3 regions of the Tardiphaga sp. 862_B3_N4_1 genome follow, and region 2 is predicted to be linked to each of the others. Evidence: predicted binding sites of a transcription regulator. Region 2 holds the regulator's gene; each other region holds the start of a gene.
The links. The regulator PhoB, encoded in region 2, activates phosphate uptake and scavenging genes when phosphate is short. The targets are predictions, from matches to a motif close to TGTCATNNANCTGTCAT.
Positions count from the first base shown of each region.

Region 1: a site for PhoB is predicted at 773-789, ahead of AB8B02_RS25880 (alkaline phosphatase). Genes of this name have one in related genera too.
Region 3: a site for PhoB is predicted at 990-1,006, ahead of AB8B02_RS01975 (esterase-like activity of phytase family protein). Genes of this name have one in related genera too.

Region 1 covers NZ_JBPWQB010000002.1:1,807,751-1,810,021, reverse strand. Annotated here, with positions in the region: gene argG (argininosuccinate synthase) at 1-718, shown strand, start outside; gene AB8B02_RS25880 (alkaline phosphatase) at 837-2,271, shown strand, end outside.
Region 2 covers NZ_JBPWQB010000002.1:2,032,064-2,034,334, forward strand. Annotated here, with positions in the region: gene phoU (phosphate signaling complex protein PhoU) at 1-572, shown strand, start outside; gene phoB (phosphate regulon transcriptional regulator PhoB) at 665-1,369, shown strand; gene AB8B02_RS26870 (GcrA family cell cycle regulator) at 1,566-2,075, opposite strand.
Region 3 covers NZ_JBPWQB010000001.1:407,204-409,474, reverse strand. Annotated here, with positions in the region: gene AB8B02_RS01980 (Bug family tripartite tricarboxylate transporter substrate binding protein) at 1-766, shown strand, start outside; gene AB8B02_RS01975 (esterase-like activity of phytase family protein) at 1,076-2,271, shown strand, end outside.

The DNA of each region.
Region 1 (2,271 bases), 220 kb from region 2:
CGAACAGCTCGACAGCGGCATCAAGATCGTCAACCCGATCATGGGCGTGCCGTTCTGGCGCGACGACTGCGCCGTCAAGGCTGAGAAGGTCGTGGTGCGGTTTGTGGATGGCCAGCCCGTTGCGCTGAACGGCCAGACCTTCACCGATCCTGTCGCGCTGTTCCTCGAGGCCAATGTCATCGGCGGCCGCCATGGCCTCGGCATGAGTGACCAGATCGAGAACCGGATCATCGAGGCCAAGAGCCGCGGCATCTATGAAGCGCCGGGCATGGCGCTGCTGCACATCGCCTATGAGCGTCTTGTCACCGGCATCCACAACGAAGATACCATCGAGCAGTATCGCATCAGCGGCATGCGGCTCGGGCGGCTGCTTTATCAGGGACGCTGGTTCGATTCCCAGGCCTTGATGCTGCGCGAGACGGCGCAGCGCTGGGTCGCGCGTGCGATCACCGGCGAGGTGACGCTCGAACTGCGCCGCGGCAATGACTACTCGATCCTGAACACCGAGAGCCCCAACCTGACCTACGCGCCGGAGCGGCTGAGCATGGAGAAGGTCGAGGATGCGCCGTTTACGCCAGCCGACCGGATTGGCCAGCTCACCATGCGCAACCTCGACATCACCGATACTCGCGCCAAGCTGGATCTCTATGCGAAGACGGGCCTGCTGAGCGCTGGCGAAGGCTCAAACATTCCGAAGCTCGACAACGACAAGAGCTGAGGGCGCGGCGGAGACGCTCGAACTATAAGATCAAACGGCCGGATGTCGTCGTCACGTCATCCGGCCGTTATATTGGAAGGACATCGCCTCACGCAGGCTCTCGCTCGGGACGTCCACCATGAGAAACACGTCGTTGCTGGCCGCGTTTGCGGCTTTTTTCATGAGCGCGCCAATCTGCGCGCAGACGATCTATCCGCTCGACCGCGCTGATATCCTCGCGGGCGCGAAATTCGACTTCAAGGTCGAGTTTCCCGAACTCGTTCAGGCCGCCGACATCAAGGTGACGATCAACGGCGCCGATCAGACCGCAGCGTTCGGCAAATCCCCGGACTACATCGCGAAGGAAGACGGCAAGGATCAGTCCGCCTTGCTGCTGCGCGACGTGACGCTCGACAAAGCCGGGACTTACAAGATCGAAGTCAGCGACGGCGTGCGCAGCCGCGCGGTGACGTGGAACGTCTACGATACCGGTCCGCGCAAGGCGAAGAATGTGATCCTGTTTATCGGCGACGGTATGTCGCTGGCGCACCGCGTCGGCGCCAGAATTCTTTCGAAGGGCATCACCGAAGGCAAGAGCCGCGGCAAGCTCGCGATGGACGACATGCCACATATGGCGATGGTGGCAACGGCGGGCTCCGATTCCATCATCACCGATTCCGCCAATTCGGCCAGCGCCTATGCCACCGGCCACAAGACCGCAACCAATGCGATGGGCGTCTATGCGGATCGCACCGCGAATGTGTTCGACGATCCGCAGGTCGAAACCATCACCAGCCTCGCGAAGCGCAAGCTCGATCTGGCGATCGGCATTGTCACCAATACCGAGGTCGAGGACGCGACGCCCGCCGCGATGATCGCGCATACCCGCCGCCGCGCGGCCTATGACGAGATCGTCGCGCAGTTCCTTGCGGCCAAACCGGACGTATTGATGGGCGGCGGCGCAGCGAATTTCCTGCCGCAGGCGGCCGCGACATCGAAGCGCAAGGATGACGTCGACTATGTCGCACGCTTCCGTGATGCCGGTTATTCGGTGGCGACCACGGCGCCCGAACTGAACGGCCTCGCCAAGAAGCCGGAGACGCGCAAGCTGCTTGGACTTTTCACGCCCGGCAATATGGACGGCGTGCTGGACCGCAAGTTTCTCGGCGGCGGCGGCGTGAAGAAATATCCGCAACAGCCTGATTTGACCGAGCAGGTGCATGGCGCGCTCAAGATCCTGTCGCGCAACGACAACGGCTTCTTCCTGATGGTCGAGTCGGGCCTGATCGACAAATACGCCCATCTGCTCGACATGGACCGCGCCGTCTATGACGTCATCATGCTCGACAATGCCGTGAAGCTGGCGCGCGACTGGGCGGCCAAGCGCGGCGACGACACGCTCATCCTCGTCGTCTCCGACCACAGCCATCCCAACAGCCTCGTCGGCACCGTCAATGACGACATGAGCAAGGAGTCAAACCTGCCCCTGCGCGAACGGCTTGGCGTCTATGAGAAGGCCGGCTTCCCGAACTACCCCGCGCCGGATGCCGAAGGCTATCCATCGCGCATCGATG
Region 2 (2,271 bases):
CGCGCGTCGTCGCCACCGACGCCGAGATCGACCAGTTGCAGCGCACGATCGAAGAGCGCGCCGTGCTGACCATCGCCAAGCGCCAGCCGATGGCTGTCGATTTGCGCGAGATCGTCGGCGCGCTGCGTGTCGCCACCGATCTGGAACGTATCGGCGATCTCTCCAAGAACATCGGCAAGCGCGTCAATGCACTCGACAGCGACTTCCATCCGCTGAAGCTGATCCGCGGCCTCGAACACATGACCGACCTCGTGACCACCCAGGTCAAGGCCGTGCTCGACGCCTATGCCGCACACGATCTGCCGGCCGCGATGACGGTGTGGAAGGGCGACGAGGAAATCGACGCGATCTGCACCTCGCTGTTCCGCGAGCTCCTTACCTATATGATGGAAGATCCGCGCAACATCTCGTTCTGTATCCACCTGATGTTCTGCGCCAAGAACATCGAGCGGATCGGCGACCATGCCACCAATATTGCGGAAACCGTGTTCTACATGATCGAGGGTCAGCAGATCCTCGACAAGCGCCCGAAGGGCGACATGACCACATTCGCGAATACGCCGACTGTCTGAAGCATGGCCCTGAAAAGTGGAAGCCAGTCTTCCGCAAGGATCATGATTTAAAGACTTGTCGGACGTCACTGAGGATATTGATCAAGATGGCTGTGAATGCACGCATTCTGGTTGTGGAAGATGAAGAGGCACTAACGACGCTGCTTCGCTACAACCTCGACGCCGAAGGCTATGACGTTGAAACTGTCGCGCGCGGCGACGATGCCGACACCCGCTTGAAGGAGCGGGTGCCGGATCTCGTGGTGCTCGACTGGATGCTGCCGGGTCTGTCCGGTATCGAACTGTGCCGCCGCCTGCGCGCACGGCCCGAAACCAAGGCATTGCCGATCATCATGCTGACGGCGCGCGGCGAAGAGAGCGAGCGCGTTCGCGGTCTCGCCACCGGCGCCGACGACTATATCGTCAAGCCGTTCTCGGTGCCGGAGCTCCTCGCCCGCGTGAAGGGCCTGCTCCGTCGTGCCGCTCCCGAGCGTCTCGCCACCGTCCTGGCGTTTGGCGACATCGAACTCGACCGTGACAAGCGCCGCGTCGTGCGCTCGAGCCGTCCGATCGATCTCGGTCCGACCGAATATCGCCTGCTGGAGTTCTTCCTGGAACATCCGGGCCGCGTGTTCAGCCGCGAGCAGTTGCTCGACAGCGTCTGGGGCCGCGACATCTATATCGACGAGCGCACCGTCGACGTGCATATCGGCCGTCTGCGCAAGCTGCTCAATCCCGCCGGCGAGCCCGATCCGATCCGCACCGTGCGCGGCGCCGGCTACGCGCTGGATGACCGGTTCGACAAGGCGGCGGAGTAATACTCCGCTATCGACAGTTATTCTCGTCATGGCCGGGCTTGTCCCGGCCATCCACGTCTTTGTGTTCGGCCAAGACGTGGATACCCGGCATTCGCCGGGTATGACGGCGGAGAGGTCTCCGCTCACAATTCCCCCAAAACAAAAAAATGCCCGGCTCATCACCGGGCATTTTCATTTGGTTTAGATGCTTTCCAGCTCAGCGCGTCGGCTTTGGCACCGCGCGGCGGCGGTCGCTGGCCGGCTGATAGGCGATGCGCGAGTGATGCGCGCAATAGGGGGCGCCGGCCAGGGCCTTGCCGCCGCAGAAGTAGAAGTCCGCGCTCGACGGATCGCCGATCGGCCAATGGCAGGTGGCTTCGTTGAGTTCGACCAGCGACAGGCGCTGGCTGATCGGCACGATGTTGTCATAGGCGATCGGGTCGGGCTCGGCCTCGATCTCGTAATTATGGGCCAGCGCGGTATTGCCGCGTGCCATCGGGCGGGCGACGCGTACCATCTGCTGCGCCGGGCGCGCCTTGCGCTGCCGCGGAGCTGCCGAGGAGGGGCTCTTGGCACGGCCGGACAGGCCAAGGCGGTGAACCTTGCCGATCACGGCGTTGCGGGTCACGTTACCGAGTTCCGCAGCGATCTGGCTGGCGGAAAGGCCGCCTTCCCAGAGTTTCTTCAACTGTTCGACGCGATCGTCGGTCCATGTCATTACCGTCATCGCCGTTTTCCCTTCGTGAGCGCCGGCCTGACCGGGCAGCGCTGCGAGTTGAGACTTCAAAAATCCCTGCGGTCAGAATCCTTTAGCGCTCACCGGGCGCGAATTTCGCGTCCGGCTGTTACGCCGCACTGGATGTGTCAAAAGGATCTACCGCCGCACGAGATGTCGTATCCGACGAGGCAAAAGCTACAATATG
Region 3 (2,271 bases), on a different contig from region 2:
GGCCGGCGCCAATGGCTCGATCGCCGCCAGTTTCGTCGCCCGCGCCCCCGCCGATGGTTACACGCTGTTCGTGACCACCAACACGACGCATTCGGCCAATCCTTTTCTGCTCAAGACCATGAGCTATGATCCGATCAAGGATTTCACGCCGATCGCGCGCACCGGCGACCTGCCCTTCATGCTGGTGATCAATCCTGAGATTCCCGCCAACTCCGTGGAAGAGCTGATCGCGCTCGCCAAGAAAGAGCCGGGCAAGTACTCCTACGCATCGGGCAGTTCGTCGGCGATCGTCTCGGGCGCGACCTTTGCCCGCCTCGCCAAGCTCGATCTCCTGCACGTGCCTTACAAGAGCTCACCACCGGCGCTCACCGATGTCATCGCCGGCCGTGTCAGCATGATGTTCGTCGACGTTCCGACCGGCCTGCCGCATGTCAACGCCAAGGCGTTGAAGTCGCTTGCGGTGACCACGAAATATCGCTCCAAACTGCTGCCCGATCTGCCGACCATGGACGAGGCCGGCGTGAAGGGCTTCGACATCACCTCGTGGCAGGGCTATCTCGGCCCGGCCAACATGCCGAAGGACATCGTCGTCAAGCTCAACGCCGAAATCCGCAAGATCGTCGAACGCCCCGAAATCCAGAAAGACCTCGCCAACCGCGGCATGGAAGCCTTCTCCGGTACGCCGGAAGAATTCGACGCCTTCCTGAAGGATCAGCTCAAGGTGTGGGAGAAGCTGATCACGGATGCAGGGATCGAGAAGCAGTAGGCGCATTTCAGATAGAACCGCACGGCAGGTATGTTCGTCATGCCCGGCGAATGCCGGGTATCCACGTCTCGGCTACAAAGAAGACGTGGATGGCCGGGACATCCAGCGAAGCCGCGCTTCGCGCTTTGCCCGGCCATGACGATGGTTTTGCGTGGGTTGAACGAAGAGGAACCGCGCCTAACCCGCAGCCGCGGCGACCCCATGCCGCAGCTCTTTCCCCCGCTGTCACCCATTCGTCACGGAACTGTCAGCGCAGCGTAACGCCCGCCCCCCAGAACACCGCGCATGGTCACCACAAAGGAGACAACCATGCGCAGCACATTCCTCTGCTCCGTCGCTTCCCTCGTCATGCTTTCTTCCGCAGCCTTTGCGCAGTCGGAAGGCGAATTTCCAGCCAAGCTCGCCGGCCATGCCGTGCTGCCGGCGACGTCGACCATCGATGCGCCAGCGGATGCGCCGAACGACCTGAAGACCTCGGGCAAATACACAACCGGCAAGCGCGTCGACGCGCTCGGCACCGTGATGGGCAAGTCCTATGAGCGCGCCACCGGCATCTCGCTGCCGATGAAGGGGCAGCCGCTGCAGGGCCATTCCGGCATCAAGGTGATGCCAGACGGTTCGTTCTGGGTGCTGACCGACAATGGCGCCGGCTCGCGCTACAATTCGGCCGACTACATGATCTATCTCAATCATCACAAGATCGACTGGAAGAACGGCAAGGTCGAGCGTCAGGCCACCGTGTTCCTGCACGATCCCGACAAGAAGGTGCCGTTCCGCATCGTTCACGAAGACACCGCCAAGCGCTACCTGACCGGCGCCGATGTCGACACCGAAGGCTTCCAGATCGTCGGCGACAATTTCTGGATCGGCGAAGAATTCGGCCCCTACATCATCAAGGCCGACAAGACCGGCAAGGTTCTGGCTGTGTTCGACACCGTCGCCGACGGCAAGCCGGTGCGTTCGCCCGACCATTGGTCGGTGCAGTCGCCGGGCGCACCGGGCGCCACCTACACCACCGTCAACCTGCGCCGCTCCAAGGGCTATGAAGGCTTCGCCTCCTCCAAGGATGGCAAGTTCCTATACGGCCTGCTCGAAGGCCCGATCTGGGATGCCGAGAAGAAGGACTGGGAAAAGGTCGACGGCAAGGAAGCTTCGCGCATCCTGGAATTCGACGTCGCCAACGAGAAGTTCACCGGTCGCTACTGGCAGTACGTGTTCGAACAGAACGGCAATGCCATCGGCGACTTCAACATGATCACCGCCGACAACGGCCTGATCATCGAGCGTGACAATGGCGAAGGCACCAAGGACAAGGCCTGCGCCGACGGCAAGCGCGGTGAAGACTGCTTCCCGGATCTCGCCAAGTTCAAGAAGGTCTACAAGATCGAACTGAACGACGCCAATGTCGGCAAGCCCGTTCGCAAGATTGGTTTCATCGACCTGATGAAGATCCAGGACCCGAACAAGCTGGCCCGCAAGCCGCTGAATGACGGCGTGCTGACCTT